Regions from separate parts of the Mesorhizobium sp. CA10 genome, predicted to be linked through region 1. Evidence: predicted binding sites of a transcription regulator. Region 1 holds the regulator's gene; each other region holds the start of a gene.
What was found. The regulator PhoB, encoded in region 1, activates phosphate uptake and scavenging genes when phosphate is short. The targets are predictions, from matches to a motif close to TGTCATNNANCTGTCAT.

Region 1 (6,007 bases):
CGATGGCGTCCTTCAGGACTTCCATGGAGCCCGCGAACAGGAAGTCGGCGTTCGGATCGGAGCCCGAGCCCTTGATGAAGACATAGTTGCCTTCCGGCTTGGCCTTGAACACCTCGCGGGCCTGCATGCGCCCGACTTCCTTGTTGTCGAAGGTCAGGTAGAACACGTCCTTGTTCTCAATCAGGCGGTCGTAGCCGACGACCGGGATTCCTTCATCGAGCGCCTTCTGCACCGCCGGGCCGATCGCCGAGGCATCCTGCGCCAGGATGATCAGCGCGTTGGCGCCCTGCGAGATCAGGCTTTCGACGTCGGTCAGCTGCTTGCCCGGATTGGACTGCGCGTCGGCCGAGATATACTTGTCTCCCGCGGCCTCGATGGCGGCCTTCATCGCTGCTTCGTCGGTCTTCCAGCGCTCTTCCTGGAAATTCGACCACGACACGCCGATCACCTTGTCCTTCGCCTCGGCGACGGACGCCAGCGTCAGCGACATGGCAACGCCCGCCAGAATGGCGGCTGCAAATTTCTTCATGATATCCTCCCTGCGCCCGTGCGGCGCGACCCAGACTGGCCCGAAGGCCGGCACAGAGGCTTTTTTTTCGAGCCTCAAAAAAATAGTGGTCCAGCACAACAGCGCTGTCAACCGAGATTCTGATGGGTTTTGATGGGCTCAGGCATTTTTTTCGGCATCCGCAATAAATAATGACATGGCCCCTGGCTTCTGCCACAATCCCTAGCGTGTCAGCGACAGGCCATGGCATTATCACAAGGCCGCGATGACCGGGGAGGACGTGCGAAACGATGTCGGTCGGAATCCGCCATGACGATTTGCGCCGGCGCAATCGCGCCATGGTGATTTCGGCGGTACGCCGCGCCGGTCAGCCATCACGGACCGAAATTGCCGCCACCACCGGGCTCAGCCACTCGACCATTTCGGCGATCTCCGCCGACCTGATCCAAGAGGGCATTCTCACCGAAAGCAAGGCCAGCGAGCCGACGGCGTTGAAGCGCGGCCGGCCGCAGATCGGCCTGGCGCTGAACCCTGAAGCCGCCGCGGTGCTGACCGTGGTGTTGTCGCTGAACTTCCTGTCGGTCGCCGTGATCGATTATGCCGGCCAGGTTGTTGCCGAGGAGCAGCAGCGCCTGGACACGCTTGTCATGCCCCGCGACGAGCTGATCGGCGAATGCGTGGCGATCGTGCGGCGCCGGCTGCAGGATCCCGACCTCGACATTGGCAGCGTCGCCCGCATCGCCATGGGCATTCAGGGCATCACTGATTCTAATGCACGCGCCATGCTGTGGTCGCCGATAACGCCGCTGACCGACATTCCTTTCGCCGACATTCTCGAGAAGGAATTCGGCATCTCCGCCACCATGGAGAATGACTGCAACATGATGGCGGTGGCGCTGCAATGGCGCGACCCGGAGCGCTATCGTGACGACTTCATCGCCATCCTGTTGTCGCACGGCATCGGCATGGGTCTCGTGCTCAAGGGTGCGCTGTTCACCGGCACGCATTCCTCCGGCGGCGAGTTCGGCCACATGATCCACCGCCCGGGCGGGGCGCTTTGCCGCTGCGGCCGCCGCGGCTGCGTCGAGGCCTATGCCGGCAATTACGCGATCTGGCGCAGCGCCATGAAAATGAGCGAGGACGCCGAGCCGGTCGACGTCGGCGACGCCGACATGCGGGCCCTTGCCGCGAAGGCGCGCGAGAGGGACGGCCCCGAACGGGAGGCTTATCGCCGGGCCGGCGAAGCGCTTGGTTTCGGTCTCGGCAGCCTGTTCGCCCTCATCGACCCGGCGCCTGTCGCCATGGTCGGCGTCAGCGCGGCCGCCTTCGACCTGATCGAGCCGGCGCTGCGCGAGGCGATCGCCCAGACGGCCGGCGGCCAGCACTCCGAATCGATCTCCTTCGACACCGAGCCGAACGAACTGCCGCTGATCCGCGAAGGCTGCGCCATGCGCGCGCTGACCTTCGTCGACCAGGAGATTTTCGCGCCCGGAGGCCAAGCAAGAGTGGGGACGGGAAAGAACGTGGCCTGAGGCAGCCTTGAAGAGGTCCGGGGACAGCAGCAGACGCTTGAAATTAGCGAAGGCCCCGCAGCTTCGTCATTCCAGGGCGGAGCAGGAGCGAAGCTTCGTCGCGGAGACCCTGGAATCCATGCCGCTACCTCACGCGTCGAGCGCAGCGGCACAGAATTCTGGACTGTCGCAACGCATCGACATCACGGAATGGATCCTCGGGTCTGCGCGCGTCGCTGCGCCCCTTGCTCCGCCCGTGGATGACGAAGCACAAGCGTCCCGGGTGCCCACCAGCTTGGATGTTGGAAGTGCTTGGCCCGTCAGGACTTCGGCGCCCTGAGCCTAATCTTCCCTGATCGCATAACCCGCCCCACGGATGGTGCGGATGACATCCGGCATGCGGCCGTTGTTGACGGCTTTGCGCAGGCGGCCGACATGCACGTCGACGGTGCGCTCGTCGATATAGATCGTCTCGCCCCAGACATTGTCGAGCAGCTGGCTGCGCGAGAACACGCGGCCGGGGTGGCGCATCATGAATTCGAGCAGGCGGAACTCGGTCGGGCCGAGCCTGATCTCGCTCTTCTTGCGGTAGACGCGGTGCGACTCGCGGTCGAGCACGATGTCGCCGACCTTGAGCACGCTGGACAGCACCTCCGGCTTGGCGCGGCGCAGCAGCGCCTTGACGCGCGCCATGAACTCCGGCGTCGAGAACGGCTTGACCAGATAGTCGTCGGCGCCGGTCGAGAGGCCGCGCACACGGTCGCTTTCCTCGCCCCGCGCCGTCAGCATGATGATCGGCAGCCGCTCGGTCTCGGGCCGCATCCTGAGGCGCCGGCAGAGCTCGATGCCGGAAACCGCCGGCACCATCCAGTCGAGCACGAGCAGGTCGGGAACGTTCTCCTGAAGGCGGATTTCGGCCTCGTCGCCGCGGGTCACCACTTCGACCTGGTAACCCTCGGATTCGAGATTGTAGCGGAGCAGCACCCCAAGCGGCTCCTCGTCCTCCACCACCATGATGCGTGGCGCGATCATTGGCAGATACCCTTCGTCAGGCCGCCGGCGCCGACATTGTCGTCTCGTCCTGCTTGGGACGATTCGCGGGCAATTGCGTGCCGGTCAGCACATAATAGGCGTTCTCGGCGATGTTGGTCACATGGTCGCCGATGCGCTCGAGATTCTTGGCGCAGAACAGAAGATGCGTGCAGGCGGTGATGTTGCGCGGGTCTTCCATCATGTAGGTCAGGAGCTCCCGGAAGACGGATGTGTATTTGACGTCGATGCGCTCGTCGTCGTTGCGAAGCTTGGCCAGCGCCGTGGCGTCGCCCACCGTATATTCCTGGATCACGGCTTGGACCTGGATCAGCACCAGCTGGGCCATGGAATCGATCGAGTGCGTGAGGTCGCGCGGCGCGGCGCTGACGCCGACCGAACCGACGCGCTTGGCGATGTTCTTGGCGAGATCGCCGATGCGTTCGAGGTCGCCCGCCATGCGGATCGAGCCGACCACGTTGCGAAGGTCGTCGGCCATCGGCTGGCGCTTGGCGATCAGCGTGATGGCGCGGTCGTCGAGCTCGCGCTGGCGCGCGTCCATGATGGCATCGTCGGAAACGACACGCTGCGCCATGGCATTGTCGGTCTCAAGCAGGGCCTTGGTCGAAGCGCCGACCATGGAGGCGGCGAGATCGCCCATGTCGTTGATGAGCCGGCTGATCTGCCTCAGATCCTCGTCGAAGGAAGCGACGGTATGTTCGGCCATGATGATGTCCTCGTATGAGCTCAGCCGAAGCGGCCGGTGATGTAGTCCTGCGTGCGCTTTTCGCGGGGCGAGGTGAAGATCTTCTCGGTCCGGTCGAACTCCACCAGCTCGCCCAGATACATGAACGCCGTCTGCCGCGACACGCGCGCCGCCTGCTGCATGTTGTGGGTGACGATGACGATCGTGTAGTCGGCCTGCAGCTCGTCGATCAGTTCCTCGATCTTGGCGGTCGACAGCGGATCGAGCGCCGAGGCCGGCTCGTCGAGCAGGATGACCTCGGGCTTCACCGCAACGGTACGGGCGATGCACAGGCGCTGCTGCTGGCCGCCCGAGAGGCTGAGGCCGCTGGCGTTGAGCTTGTCCTTGACCTCGTTCCAGAGTGCTGCGCGCTTCAGCGCCTGCTCGACGCGGCTGTCCATCTCGGCCTTGCTGATCTTCTCATAGAGCCTGACGCCGAAAGCGATGTTCTCGTAGATCGACATCGGGAACGGCGTCGGCTTCTGGAACACCATGCCGATCTTGGTGCGCAGCAGGTTGAGGTCCTGCGAGCGGTCGAGGATGTTCTTGCCGTCGAGCAGCACCTGGCCCTCGGCGCTCTGTTTCGGATAGAGCTCGTAGATGCGGTTGAGCACGCGCAGCAGCGTCGACTTCCCGCAGCCCGACGGGCCGATGAATGCGGTCACGCTGCGCTCGGGCAGGGACAGGTTGATGTCCTTCAGCGCCTTCGACTGGCCATAGTAGAAATTGAGGTTCTTGACCTCGATCTTGGCCTTCTCGACGGTCGTGTCGGCTGCGTTCAGGTCGGTGGACAACATCGGTTTCATCTGTCCTCTCTGCGTCCGGTTAGGCTGCGGGCGATGATGCTCAGCCCGAGAACCGTCAGGGTGATTATGAGAGCGCCCGTCCAGGCCAGTTGCTGCCATTCCTCGTAAGGGCTGAGAGCGAACTGGAAGATGGTTACCGGCAGGCTGGCCATCGGCGCATTGAGATTGCTCGACCAGAACTGGTTGTTGAGCGCGGTGAAGAGAAGCGGCGCCGTCTCGCCGGAGATGCGGGCGATCGCCAAAAGGATGCCGGTGACGATGCCGGAGAGCGCCGCGCGATAGGCAACCGAGCGGATCACCACCCAGCGCGGTGCTCCGATGGCGGTGCCTGCTTCGCGCAGCGCGTTGGGCACAAGGTTCAGCATGTCCTCGGTGGTGCGCACCACGACGGGGATCACCAGGATCGACAGCGCGACCGCGCCGGCAATCGCCGAGAAGTGCCCCATCGGTCGGACCATCAGCTCGTAGACGAACAGGCCGATGATGATCGACGGCGCCGACAAGAGGATGTCGTTGATGAAGCGCACCACCGTCGTGAGCTTCGAGAAGCGTCCGTATTCGGCCATGTAGGTGCCGGCCAGCACGCCGATCGGCGTGCCGACGATGATACCGATGATCGTCATGACGATGCTGCCGTAGATGGCATTGAGCAGGCCGCCGGCATCGCCGGGCGGCGGCGTCATTTCTGTGAATACCGAAAGCGACACCCCGGAAAGCCCCTTGTAGAGCAGGGCGCCGAGAATCAGCGCCAGCCAGGCCAGCCCGATGCCCGCCGCGACGACGCACAGCGTCATCATCACGGCATTCTTGCGCTTGCGACTTTGGTGAAGCGATGCGGCAGTCGACATCGGTCAGGCTCCCGTGCGGCTATCGATGCGCAACAGCATGTAGCGTGCGAGCGCGAGGATGATGAAGGTGATGATGAACAGGATCAGGCCGAGCGATACCAGCGAGGATGTATAGAGGTTGCCATCGGCTTCGGTGAATTCGTTGGCGATGGTCGCCGAGATCGTCGTGCCCGGCGCAAACAGCGAGGCGCTGATGCGGTGCGCGTTGCCGATGACGAAGGTGACGGCCATCGTCTCGCCGAGCGCGCGGCCGAGGCCGAGCATGACGCCGCCCATGATGCCGACGCGGGTATAGGGGATGGTCACGCGCCGGGTCACTTCCCAGGTCGTGCAGCCGATGCCGTAGGCCGATTCCTTCAGCACCGCCGGCACCGTGTCGAATACGTCCTTGGTGATCGAGGTGATGAAAGGCAGCACCATGATAGCGAGGATCAGCGACGAGGTCAGCAAGCCGATGCCGTAGGGCGGACCGGCAAACAGGCTGTCGAGGCCGGGGATGCCTTTGAACAGCCAGATGATGAAGGGCTGGACCGTCGTCTGCAGGAACGGCGCGAAGACGA
Region 2 (6,007 bases), on a different contig from region 1:
CCGCGGCGGTCGAATTCCTGGCCATCGGCGCGCATGCCGTGCGCCGATCGCTCGGGCTGCCCGGCCAGCGCACGCTGGTCATCGGCGCCGGCCCGATCGGTCTCGGCACGGCGATCTTCGCGCGCATTGCCGGTCTGGATGTCAGCCTGCTCGACATGAGCGCCGAACGTCTCGGATTCGCCGAGAAGCAGCTCGGCTTTGCCCCGCTGGACAGCTCGAAGACGCCGGCTGCCGAGCTGGTCCAACAGGCAACAGCCGGCGAAGGGTTCGACCTCGTGTTCGACGCGACTGGCAACACCCAGTCCGTGCAGTCGGCCTTCGCCCACGTCGCGCATGGCGGCACGCTGGTGCTGGTCAGCGTCGTCAAGGACGACATCACCTTCTCCGACCCTGAATTCCATAAGCGCGAGATGATGCTGGTCGGCAGCCGCAACGCGCTGAAGTCCGATTTCGACCATGTCGCAGATTCGATCCGCAACGGCGCCGTGCCGTTGAACAAGCTCGTCACCCATCGCACCACGCTCGCCGGAACGCCGCGCGACCTTGCCCGATGGACGCACGAGAAGTCAGGACTGATCAAGGCGGTCATTGAGGTCGGGTGAGGAAGGCCCGCGTCCAGGTTTCACGAATTGGACCGTTGTCCGCCCTAGCAAATTGCAGTCTTGGTGATTGGCCGAAGCGCCTATCCCCTTCGTCATCCACGGGCGGAGCAAGGAGCGTAGCGACGCAGCGCAGACCCGAGGATCCATTCCGTGACGCCGACGCGTTGCAGCGATCCAGAATTCTGCTCCGCTGCGCTCTACGATCGAGGTTACGGAATGGATCCTCGGGTCTGCGCTCCGCTTCGCGTCGCTCCGCCCGTGGATGACGACCTCCTGGATTGCCGTCCGAAGACATCGTAGACCTAATCGCCGGCCGACAGCCTAAGCTCCACCCGCTCCGCGGGAAAGCGCGATTCCGCGAATTGGATCGGCTCACCGTCGAGCGTGACGTTGACGGCGACGGTGACCAGCACGATCGCGCCGGGCTGCAGATCGAGGGCTGCAAGGTCGTCGGCATCGGCGTGGCGCGCCGACAGCACGGTCGAATGCCTGAGATAATCGTTGATGCCGAAGCGCTTCAGTGAGGCGGTGATCGATCCCGTTTCCGCCATTGCCGCCTCGATTCCGGCGAAGCGCTTGGCATCGAACCAGGTCGTCGCGCGCGACACCGCATGACCGTCGGCCTCGCCGCGCGTCTCCAGGCGGATGACGGCAGCGCCTTTGGCGATGCCCAGCGCCTCGGCGATGCGCCGGCCGGCCGGCTCGGTCGACGACGACAGCAGCGCGATATGCCGCTCGCTCGTCTGCCCCTGCAGCCCGGTCGAGAAGCGCGTCCGCGCGCCGATCGGATAGGACAGCCGCTTGCGCGACAACACGAAGGTGCCGCGTCCCTGCTCGGCCCTCAGCACGCCTTCCTGCACCAGTGCTGCAATGGCGCTGCGCACCGTATGGCGGTTGACACCGTAGCGCTCGGCCAGCGCGACTTCAGGCGGCAGCGCGGCATTCTCGGCGAAATCGCCATTGGCGATCGCCTGCAGGATCCTGTCGGCGATCTGCCGCCATAGCGATACGCCGTTGCGCCTCTCGATGCTGCTTGCCAGCCCGGTCATTTCCCCGCCCCCAACGTCCTCACCCTTATCTTTTGCACCCGTTGTCATCCACCCGTCATGGACTCCCGATACCAAGTGAGTATAATTTGTATAGTTGTCTATATCAATAGACAAATTTCTCTCTGCAAGGAGCGATGCCATGCGAGGACAGGAAGCGCGCGAGCAGGCCGGGCGGAAAGCCTTGATGGTGACGCTGGCGCATGCCGCGGCCGACGAGATCGCCCGCCTGTGGAACGAGTCGGACCTGCCCTCCGAAGCCGAGCTTTTGCGCGGTCCCGAAACCGGACTGGTGACGGTGCGCGGGCGGATCGGCGGCGGTGGCGCACCGTTCAATGTCGGCGAAGCGACGGTCACCCGCGCCACGGTGCGGCTGCCCTCCGGCCAGGTCGGCCACTCCTATGGGCTTGGCCGCGACAAGGGAAAAGCCAAGCTAGCGGCGATCGCCGACGCGCTGTGGCAGGACCCAGCGCACCGCGAAGCGGTCGAGACAAAGCTCGCCGCGCCCTTGCGCGCGGCGCTTGCTGCGGCGCGCGAGACAAAGCGCGTCGAAACGGCGGCCACGAAAGTGGATTTCTTCACCATGGTGCGCGGAGAGGACTGATGGATATCGCCACGCAATCGATCGACGGCGGCTTCGCGGAGCCGGTCTTCAACGCCCAGGCGGTGTTCCGCGCCATCATGGACGCGATGGCCCGCCCTGGCACCGTCCAGCCGCTGCCGCAGCTCGCCCGCCCGCCGGCGCCGCTGTCGGCGACGGCCGGCGCCGTGGCGCTCTCGCTCTGCGACAACGACACGCCGGTCTGGCTCGACCCGCCGCTGCAGACGGAAGCCGCGGTCAAGGCCTGGCTCGGCTTCCACACCGGCGCGCCCTCGGCAAACACGCCGGCCGACGCACATTTCGCCCTGATCGCCAATCCGAAGGAGATGGCGGCGCTCGATGGTTTTGCGCAAGGCACGCAAGAATATCCCGACCGCTCGACGACGCTGATCCTCTTGGTCGACGATCTTGCCTCGGGCCCGTCGCTGCTGCTCGAAGGTCCGGGGATCGAAAAGACGTCGATGATCGCGCCTCCTGGCATGCCGCGCCATTTCGTCGAGCAGTGGAAGCAGAACAACCAGCGTTTCCCGCGCGGCGTCGACATCATTCTGGCGGCGCCCGGCAGCCTCGCCTGCCTGCCGCGCACCACCCGCATCAAGACGATGGAGGCATGACATGTATGTCGCGGTGAAAGGCGGCGAAGCCGCCATTGCCAATGCGCATCGCCTGCTTGCCGACCGCCGCCGCGGCGACCGCTCGGTACCGGCGCTGCGCCTCGACCAGATCGTCGAGCAGCTGGCGCTCGGCGTCGACCGGGTGATGAGCGAAGGCTCGCTCTATGATCGCGAGCTCGCGGCTCTCGCCGTTACCCAGGCGCGCGGCGATATGATCGAGGCGATCTTTCTGGTGCGCGCCTACCGCACCACGCTGCCGCGCTTCGGCTACACCAATCCGGTCGACACCGGCGCCATGCAGGTCGAGCGTCGTGTCTCGGCCACCTACAAGGACCTGCCGGGCGGCCAGGTGCTCGGCCCGACCTTCGACTATACGCACCGCCTGCTCGATCCAGAGCTTGCCGCCGGCGCCGAGGTCGAGATGCCGGCGCAGCGTCCGGCCGAACCGGAGTCCATGCCGCGCGTTTCGGCGATCCTCGCCCATGAAGGCCTGATCGAGGCCGATGGCGAGATGCCGCTTGACTACGTGCCCGGCGACATCACGCGCGAGCCGCTGCAATTCCCGATGGCGCGCGACATCCGCCTGCAGGCGTTGTCGCGCGGCGACGAAGGTTTTCTGCTGGCGCTCGGCTATTCGACGCAGCGCGGCTACGCCCGCAACCATCCCTTTGTCGGCGAGATACGCATCGGCGAGGTCGAGCTGGAGCTCGACGTGCCGGAGCTGCCCTTCGCCGTGCCGCTCGGCTCCATCCGCGTCACCGAATGCCAGATGGTCAACCAGTTCAAGGGCTCGGCCAAGGCGCCGCCGCAGTTCACGCGCGGCTACGGCCTGGTCTTCGGCCAGAGCGAGCGCAAGGCGATGGCGATGGCGCTGTGCGACCGGGCGCTGCGCGCCACGGAGCTTGGCGAGGATGTCGTCGCCGCCGCGCAGGACGAGGAATTCGTCATCTCGCATTCCGACAATGTCCAGGCCACCGGTTTCGTCGAGCATCTGAAGCTGCCGCATTATGTCGACTTCCAGGCCGAGCTCGGCCTGGTTCGCCGCATGCGCGCCGAATACGAAGCGCGGGAAAACGAGGACAAGGCCGCCGAGGAGAAGCGCGAGGCGGCGGAATGACTTCAGTGTCCGCTACCGGAATGCCCGCCGTCGAAGCCGCCAGTATAGTCGCCGCCACCGAAGGACTCGCCGTACGGAGGTTCCCTTGGCGCGGGGAGAACCATTTTCCGCAGCGCAAAGGTCGCGAAGCCGGCGAACACCAGCAGCAGCACGCCAAGATGCAACCAACCGGTAGAGTCCATTCGGGCGTCCTTCCGCGTCTTGGGCGCCAATTTCATAGCAGAGAGCGGACGTGATCGCCATGACCGACATCGCCACCTACAACTTCGCCTATCTCGACGAACAGACCAAGCGGATGATCCGCCGCGCCATCCTGAAGGGCATCGCCATTCCCGGCTACCAGGTGCCCTTCGCCTCGCGCGAGATGCCGATGCCTTATGGCTGGGGCACCGGTGGCGTGCAGGTCACCGCTTCGATCATTGGCCCCGACGACGTGCTCAAGGTCATCGACCAGGGCGCCGACGACACCACCAACGCCGTCTCGATCCGCGCCTTCTTCAAGAAGGTCGCCAATGTCGCCGTCACCACCGACACGGCAACCGCCACCATCATCCAGACCCGCCACCGCATCCCCGAGCATCCGCTGACCGCGGGCCAGGTGCTGGTCTTCCAGGTGCCGATCCCAGAGCCGCTGCGCTTCCTCGAGCCGCGCGAGACCGAGACGCGCAAGATGCACGCGCTGGAGGAATACGGCCTCATGCATGTGAAGCTCTATGAGGACATTGCCAGGCACGGCCGCATCGCCACCACCTACGCCTATCCGGTCAAGGTCGAGGGCCGCTACGTGATGGATCCTTCGCCGACGCCGAAATTCGACAATCCGAAGATGCACCGCTCGCCCGCCTTGCAATTGTTCGGCGCCGGCCGCGAGAAACGCATCTATGCGGTGCCGCCCTTCACCGACGTCGTCAGCCTCGACTTCGAGGACCATCCCTTCGAGGTGCAGACCTTCGACCAGCCCTGCGCGCTCTGCGGCGCCGGGAATGTCTATCTCGACGAGGTCATCCTCGACGACCATGGCGGCCACATGTTCGTCTGCTCCGATACCGACCATTGCGAGAAGCGCCGCGCCGACTCTACCTCCCCCTCGTGGGGAGGTCGCGCCGAAGGCGCCGGTGGGGAAAACGGCCAATCTTCTCTTTCTTCAATCCCCACCCCGGCGGTGCGCGCCGATCCTCCCCACAAGGGGGAGGGTAAGGAGGCCGAATGACCGACGAACCGCTGCTCCGCGTCTCGGCGCTGTCCAAATTCTACGGCTCGCGCATCGGCTGCGAGAACGTCACCTTCGACCTCTGGCCGGGCGAGGTTCTGGCGGTGGTCGGCGAATCCGGCTCCGGCAAGACCACGCTGCTCAACTGCCTGTCGACCCGCCTGCTGCCCTCCTCCGGCACGGCCAGCTATCGCATGCGCGACGGCCAATGGCGCGAGCTCTACCGCATGAGCGAGGCCGAGCGCCGCTTCCTGATGCGCACCGACTGGGGCTTCGTCCACCAGAACCCGGCGGACGGGCTGCGCATGACAGTGTCGGCCGGCGCCAATGTCGGCGAGCGGCTGATGGCGGTCGGCGACCGCCACTACGGCAGGATCCGCGCCACCGCCGTCGATTGGCTTTCGCGCGTCGAGATCGATGAGGACCGCATCGACGATGAGCCGCGCGCCTTTTCCGGCGGCATGCGCCAGCGCCTGCAGATCGCCCGCAACCTGGTCACCGGACCGCGCCTCGTCTTCATGGACGAGCCGACCGGCGGCCTCGACGTCTCGGTGCAGGCCCGCCTGCTCGACCTGTTGCGCGGGCTGGTCACCGATCTCGGGCTGGCGGCGATCGTCGTCACCCACGACCTCGCCGTGGCGCGGCTCCTGTCGCAACGCATGATGGTGATGAAGGACGGGCGCGTCGTCGAAAGCGGCCTCACCGACCGCGTGCTCGACGATCCGCGCGCGCCTTATACGCAGCTTCTCGTTTCTTCCATCCTGCAGGTGTGATGATGGCCACTCCTCTCGTTGTCTCCGATGTCGCCAAAAGCTTC
Region 3 (6,007 bases), on a different contig from region 1:
CCAACCGCACCACGCCCGGCAAGGAAGCCTGGATGGTGATGGTGCAGGTCTGCACGCATCTCGGCTGCATCCCGCTCGGCCAGGAAGGCGATTTCGGCGGCTGGTTCTGCCCGTGCCACGGTTCGCAATACGACACCGCCGGCCGCATCCGCAAAGGCCCGGCGCCGGAGAACATGGCGATCCCGGTATTCAAGTTCATTTCCGATACCAAGATCCTTATCGGTTGAGGCAGGGGACATTTCGATGAGCGAGGGACACTCGACCTATACGCCCAAGACCGGTATCGAGCGCTGGTTCGACGCCCGCATGCCGCTGCCGCGGCTGGTCCATGACAGCTTCGTCGCCTATCCGGTGCCGCGCAACCTCAACTACATGTGGACGTTCGGCGGCATCCTGTCGATCATGCTGGCCGCGCAGATCCTGACCGGCATCGTGCTGGCGATGCACTACACCTCCGACACCAATCTCGCCTTCGATTCGGTCGAGAAGATCATGCGCGACGTGAATTCCGGATGGCTCTTGCGCTATCTCCATTCCAACGGCGCCTCATTCTTCTTCGTCGCCGTCTACATCCATATCTTCCGCGGCCTGTTCTACGGCTCCTACAAGGCGCCGCGCGAGCTCTTGTGGATCCTCGGCTGCATCATCTACCTCTTGATGATGGCCACCGGCTTCATGGGCTACGTGCTGCCTTGGGGCCAGATGAGCTTCTGGGGCGCTACCGTCATCACCGGCTTCTTCAGCGCCATTCCGCTGGTGGGGAACTGGATCCAGGAACTGCTGCTCGGCGGCTTCGCCGTCGACAATCCGACGCTGAACCGCTTCTTTGCGCTGCATTATCTGTTGCCGTTCATGATCGCCGGCGTGGTCGTGCTGCACATCTGGGCGCTGCATGTCGTGGGCCAGTCGAACCCGACCGGCATCGAGGTCAAGTCGAAGACCGATACCGTGGCCTTCACGCCCTACGCCACCATCAAGGACGCGTTCGGCATGATCGTGTTCCTGTTCGTCTTCGCCTATTTCGTCTTCTACCTGCCGAACTTTCTTGGCCATCCGGACAACTACACGGTCGCCAATCCGCTGAAGACGCCGGCTCACATCGTTCCGGAATGGTACTTCCTGCCGTTCTACGCGATCCTGCGCGCCATCACCTTCAACATCGGCCCGATCAACTCCAAGCTCGGCGGCGTGCTGTGCATGTTCGGCGCCATCGCCATGCTGTTCCTGGTGCCGTGGCTCGACACTTCCAAGGTGCGCTCGGCGGTCTATCGTCCATGGTACAAGCTGTTCTTCTGGCTGTTCGTAGCCGACGCCATCCTGCTCGGCTGGCTGGGCTCGCAGCCGGCGGAAGGCAGCTATGTGTTCATGGCGCAGATGGCGACGCTGTTCTACTTCGCCTTCTTCCTGGTCGTCATGCCGGTGCTCGGCCTGATCGAGACGCCGCGCAGGCTGCCGAACTCGATCACCGAGGCCGTGCTTGAAAAGAAAAAGGGCAGCGGGCATCCGGCACGCGCTACCGCCGCGCCGGAAATCACGGGCTGAGAATCTGAGGGGATTTTGGGTATGAAGAAGATTCTCACCTCGCTGGCGCTGCTTGGCTTGGTGGTCGCGGGCACCGCTGCCATCGCCGCCGAAGAGGAACACAACGCGGCCGCTCCGACGCATTTCCCGATCAACGAACCGAAGGAAATGAGCTGGAGCTTCGCCGGTCCGTTCGGCACCTATGACAAGGCGCAGCTGCAGCGCGGCCTGAAGGTCTACAAGGAAGTCTGCTCGGCCTGCCATTCGATGAACCTGGTGGCCTTCCGCACGCTGGAAGGGCTCGGCTATTCGGAGGCGCAGATCAAGACCTTGGCCGCCGAATACACCATCCATGACGGCCCGAACGATGCCGGCGACATGTTCGATCGTCCCGGCAAGCCGTCGGATCACTTCCCGGCGCCGTTCCCGAACACAGAGGCCGCCGCTGCCGCAAATGGCGGCGCCGCGCCGCCCGACATGTCGCTGCTTGCCAAGGCGCGCGGCGTCGAGCGCGGCTTCCCGCGCTTCATCTTCGACATCTTCACCCAGTATGCGCAGGGCGGCCCGGACTACATCCACTCGCTGCTCACCGGCTACGACCAGACGCCGCCGGCCGGCATGGTGATCCCGGAAGGCACGCACTACAACCCGTACTTCCTGTCCGGCGTGTCGTTGAAGATGCCCAAGCCGCTCTCGGACGGCCAGGTGACCTATGACGACGGCTCGCCGCAGACTGTCGACCAGTATGCGCGCGACGTCTCGGCCTTCCTGATGTTCGCGGCCGAGCCGCATCTCGAGGATCGCAAGAAGACAGGCTTCCGCGTCATGATATTCCTGCTGGTCTTCGGCGCATTGGTCTACATGACCAAGCGCAGGGTGTGGGCCGACGTGGCGCACTGAGGCGGCGTCGATCGCAAGAATTTTGAAAGGGCGCCACAAGGCGCCCTTTTGTATTTCGGCGCGCGCAAACCGGGGCGTGTCACATGACCGTCATCGCTCGTGGCGATCCTGCCTCGCACTCAGCAAAGGATCGCACCCATGAAAAGATATGTATCGCTCGCGGCGGGTTTCCTGCTGCTTGTCACCGGATATGTCGCCCATGCCGATGAGGCCCAGCCTTTCGTCACCAGCAAGGACATCGACCTGACGATGATCCTGCCGCCGCCACCGGCCAATGACTCGCCGGAAACCAAAGCCGAGCTCGGCGAGGTGCTGACGCTGCAGGTGACGCGCACGCCGGAAATGGAAAAGCGCGCCATCGCCGACGCCGAGGAGAATATCTGGCGCTTCGCCGACGTCATGGGCCCGAATTTCAACAAGGAGAAGCTGCCGAAGTTCAGTGCCTTCTTCGATCGCGTCGTGGCGACCGAAGGCGCCGTCGTCGATCCCGCCAAGGATGTCTGGAAGCGGCCGCGGCCGCATCAGCTCAGCGATCTGGTCAAGCCGGTCGTGAAGCTGTCGAGCTCCGGTTCCTGGCCATCTGGCCATGCGACGGTCGGCACCATGATGGGCATCGTCCTTGCCGACATGGTCCCCGAAAAGCGCGCCGAGATCATGGCGCGCGCGGCCGAATTCGCCCACAACCGCGTGGTCGGCGGCATCCATTATCCGTCCGACATCGAGATGGGCAAGATCTCCGGCAGCGTGATCGCCGCGGTCCTGCTCAACCGTCCAGATTTCAAGGCCGAGTACGAAGTGGCGCGCTCCGAGCTGCGCTCGGATCTCGGCATGTAGCCGCTCGGTAGCGCCTGCTTTTCGAAGGGCGCCTTCGCGGGCGCCCTTTTTCATTATGGTCGAGGCCGATCGGTGCCGATCCTTTGCCGGATGTGCTTGTCTCTGGCGCGACATCGCGGTAGCCCTTGTCGGTCGCGTCGGGCAGCAAAGGCCGACGCCGCCAAATCCGACAGCCGGACACGCGGAAAGCCTCGATGAAATCCTCCCTCGAAGACACGCTGCTTGCGGCCATCCGCACCATTCCGGATTATCCCAAGCCCGGCATCCTGTTTCGCGACATCACCACGCTGCTTGGCGACGCGCGCGCCTTCCGCCGCGCCATCGACGAGCTGGTCCATCCCTATGCCGGATTGAAGATCGACAAGATCGCCGGCATCGAGGCGCGGGGCTTCATCCTCGGCGGCGCTGTGGCGCACCAGCTTTCGGCAGGCTTCGTGCCGATCCGCAAGAAAGGCAAGCTGCCCTACGAGACGGTGCGCGTCGCCTACAGCCTCGAATACGGCCTGGACGAGATGGAGATGCACAAGGACGGCGTCTCGCCGGGCGAGAAGGTGATCGTGGTCGACGACCTGATCGCCACCGGCGGCACGGCGGAAGCCGCGGTGAAGCTGCTGAGGCAAATCGGCGCCGACATCGTCGCGGCATGCTTCGTCATCGACTTGCCCGATCTCGGCGGCCGCCAGAAGCTGGAAGCGCTAGACGTGCCGGTGAGGACGTTGATCGGGTTCGAGGGGCATTGATCTTCCCCTTCTCCCCTTGGGGGAGAAGGTGTCGCCGAAGGCGACGGATGAGGGGTGTTCCAGGGAACGCCAACGTCGCACTTCGCTGGAACACCCCTCATCCGTCTCGGCGCTGCGCGCCGATCCACCTTCTCCCACAACAAGGGGAGAAGGAGAGGCGCTATCCCACCTTCACCAGAACGGCGCTGTCGAACTCAATCACCTTGTCGCCGGTCGAATCGAAGCCTTCCGAACGCAGCGTCAGCAGGTTCCAGCCTGGGCGCCCGGCGAGCGGTCGGTGCGCCTGCGCGGTGCGCGTGAAAGTCACGGTCTCACCGGCATAGACCGGCTTCAGCCATTTCAAATTGCGGAAGCCGGGCGAGGGGCCGAACTCGGGCTGCGGACCTGGGCCTGTCCAGCGCACGCCCTCGGTCTCCATGCGCTTTTCGAGATTGTATTTCATCCAGGTGGCGGCAGTGTGCCAGCCTGAGGCGCAGAGCCCGCCAAGCACGCTCTTCTTCGCCGCCTCTTCATCGACGTGGAAGACCTGCGGATCGTATTTGTTGGCGAACGCCTTGATCTCGTCGGCTTCGAATTTATGCGAGCCGAGCGTGACGGTCTCGCCGATCAGGAAATACTCGTCCAGGGTCATGACAGGTCCCTTGCGGCATCACGCGCGAGGAACATGCCAGTGTTTTCGAGTTCGAAGACGCTTTCGCCGCGCTGGTTGACGAGCTCGCTGCGCATGGTGATCAAGCCGAGCTGCGGCCTCGATTTCGACTGGCGCTTGGAAAGTATGGTGAGCGTGCCGGTAAGCCTGTCGCCGGCCAGCACCGGCTTCTTCCATTTCACATGCTCGATGCCGGGCGAGCCCTGCGAGGTCGAATCGAGCAGGAAGGCGTCGCATAGCATGCGCATGAACATCGCACAGGTATGCCAGCCCGAAGCCGAAAGCCCGCCGAGGATGCTCGCCTTGCCGGCTTCCTCGTCGAGATGCATCGGCTGCGGATCGAACTCCGAGGCGAATTCGATGATCTCGGCGGCGCTTACGTCCTTGCTGCCGAGGTCGAGCGAGGCGCCCTCGGCGAAATCCTCATAGGCCCAGGTCTTTCCGGTCATGATCGGCAATCCGGTTGACGAACGCGATCCGCAAGGATCGGAAAACCCGGATGCCGGCCCAAGTCGATTTGGTCAAGTGATTTCTGGTAAGCCAGCCGTCGCCGGCCAAGTCCGTCAGAGCCAGCCGCGGCGGCGGAAATACCAGAAGGGCAGGATCGCCGAGACCACCATCAGGGCGATGGCGAAGGGGTAGCCGAACTCCCATTTGAGCTCGGGGATGATGTCGAAGTTCATGCCGTAGATCGAGGCGACCAGCGTCGGCGGCAGAAAGATGACGGCGGCGACCGAGAAGATCTTGATGATGGCGTTCTGCTCGATCGAGATCATGCCGAGCGTGGCGTCGAGCAGGAAGGAGATCTTCTGCGACAGGAAGGTGGCATGGTCGGCAAGCGAGAGCACGTCGCGCGACAGCGTCTTGATGCGGGCGCGCACATCCTTGCTCATCTTGGTCTGGTCAGCGACATGGGCGAGAAAGCCGGCCAGGCGCTGCAACGAGATCAGGCTGTCGCGGACCGACGAAGCGATGTCCTCCTTGCGGCCGATGCCTTTGAGGAGCTCCTGGAAATCGCGGTTGCGCTTCGAGGCCTTGGTCGAGCGCGCCTCGAAAATGTCGCGCGAGATCGTTTCCACCTCGCGGCCGGCGCGCTCGAGGATGTCGGCCAGGCGATCGACGATCGCCTCGAGGAGGCCGATCAGGATGGTGTCGCCGCTGGTGCAGCCGGTCGCCACCTTCTCGGCGCGCTGCGGGAAAGTCTTGAAGGCCTTGGGCTCATGATAGCGGATGGTGATCAGCCTCTTGCCGGCGAGCGCGAAGGTCACCGGCGACATCAAGGGATCGTCGGCCTCGGTCTGCGCCGGCAGCACGGCGGTCATGAAGTAGCCGCCGTCCTCGACATAGAGCCGGCTCGAAATCT

Region 2: phnF (phosphonate metabolism transcriptional regulator PhnF) is a predicted target of PhoB. The motif match lies at 1,694-1,710, and genes of this name have one in related genera.
Region 3: LB535_RS01415 (acid phosphatase) is a predicted target of PhoB. The motif match lies at 2,499-2,515, and genes of this name have one in related genera.

What each region holds. Positions count from the first base shown of each region.
Region 1 is NZ_JAIUHV010000009.1:158,005-164,011, forward strand. Features, by position in the region: gene xylF (D-xylose ABC transporter substrate-binding protein) at 1-529, opposite strand, end outside; gene LB535_RS19740 (ROK family protein) at 799-2,040, shown strand; gene phoB (phosphate regulon transcriptional regulator PhoB) at 2,362-3,051, opposite strand; gene phoU (phosphate signaling complex protein PhoU) at 3,068-3,775, opposite strand; gene pstB (phosphate ABC transporter ATP-binding protein PstB) at 3,796-4,599, opposite strand; gene pstA (phosphate ABC transporter permease PstA) at 4,596-5,447, opposite strand; gene pstC (phosphate ABC transporter permease subunit PstC) at 5,451-6,007, opposite strand, start outside.
Region 2 is NZ_JAIUHV010000011.1:99,845-105,851, forward strand. Features, by position in the region: gene LB535_RS21985 (zinc-binding alcohol dehydrogenase family protein) at 1-602, shown strand, start outside; gene phnF (phosphonate metabolism transcriptional regulator PhnF) at 905-1,651, opposite strand; gene phnG (phosphonate C-P lyase system protein PhnG) at 1,791-2,252, shown strand; gene phnH (phosphonate C-P lyase system protein PhnH) at 2,252-2,863, shown strand; gene LB535_RS22005 (carbon-phosphorus lyase complex subunit PhnI) at 2,865-3,980, shown strand; gene LB535_RS22010 (hypothetical protein) at 3,983-4,162, opposite strand; partial or broken gene LB535_RS22015 (alpha-D-ribose 1-methylphosphonate 5-phosphate C-P-lyase PhnJ) at 4,222-5,055, shown strand; gene phnK (phosphonate C-P lyase system protein PhnK) at 5,187-5,963, shown strand; gene phnL (phosphonate C-P lyase system protein PhnL) at 5,966-6,007, shown strand, end outside.
Region 3 is NZ_JAIUHV010000001.1:292,985-298,991, reverse strand. Features, by position in the region: gene petA (ubiquinol-cytochrome c reductase iron-sulfur subunit) at 1-227, shown strand, start outside; gene LB535_RS01425 (cytochrome b) at 244-1,542, shown strand; gene LB535_RS01420 (cytochrome c1) at 1,564-2,421, shown strand; gene LB535_RS01415 (acid phosphatase) at 2,560-3,255, shown strand; gene LB535_RS01410 (adenine phosphoribosyltransferase) at 3,450-3,995, shown strand; gene LB535_RS01405 (MaoC family dehydratase) at 4,156-4,626, opposite strand; gene LB535_RS01400 (MaoC family dehydratase) at 4,623-5,093, opposite strand; gene corA (magnesium/cobalt transporter CorA) at 5,208-6,007, opposite strand, start outside.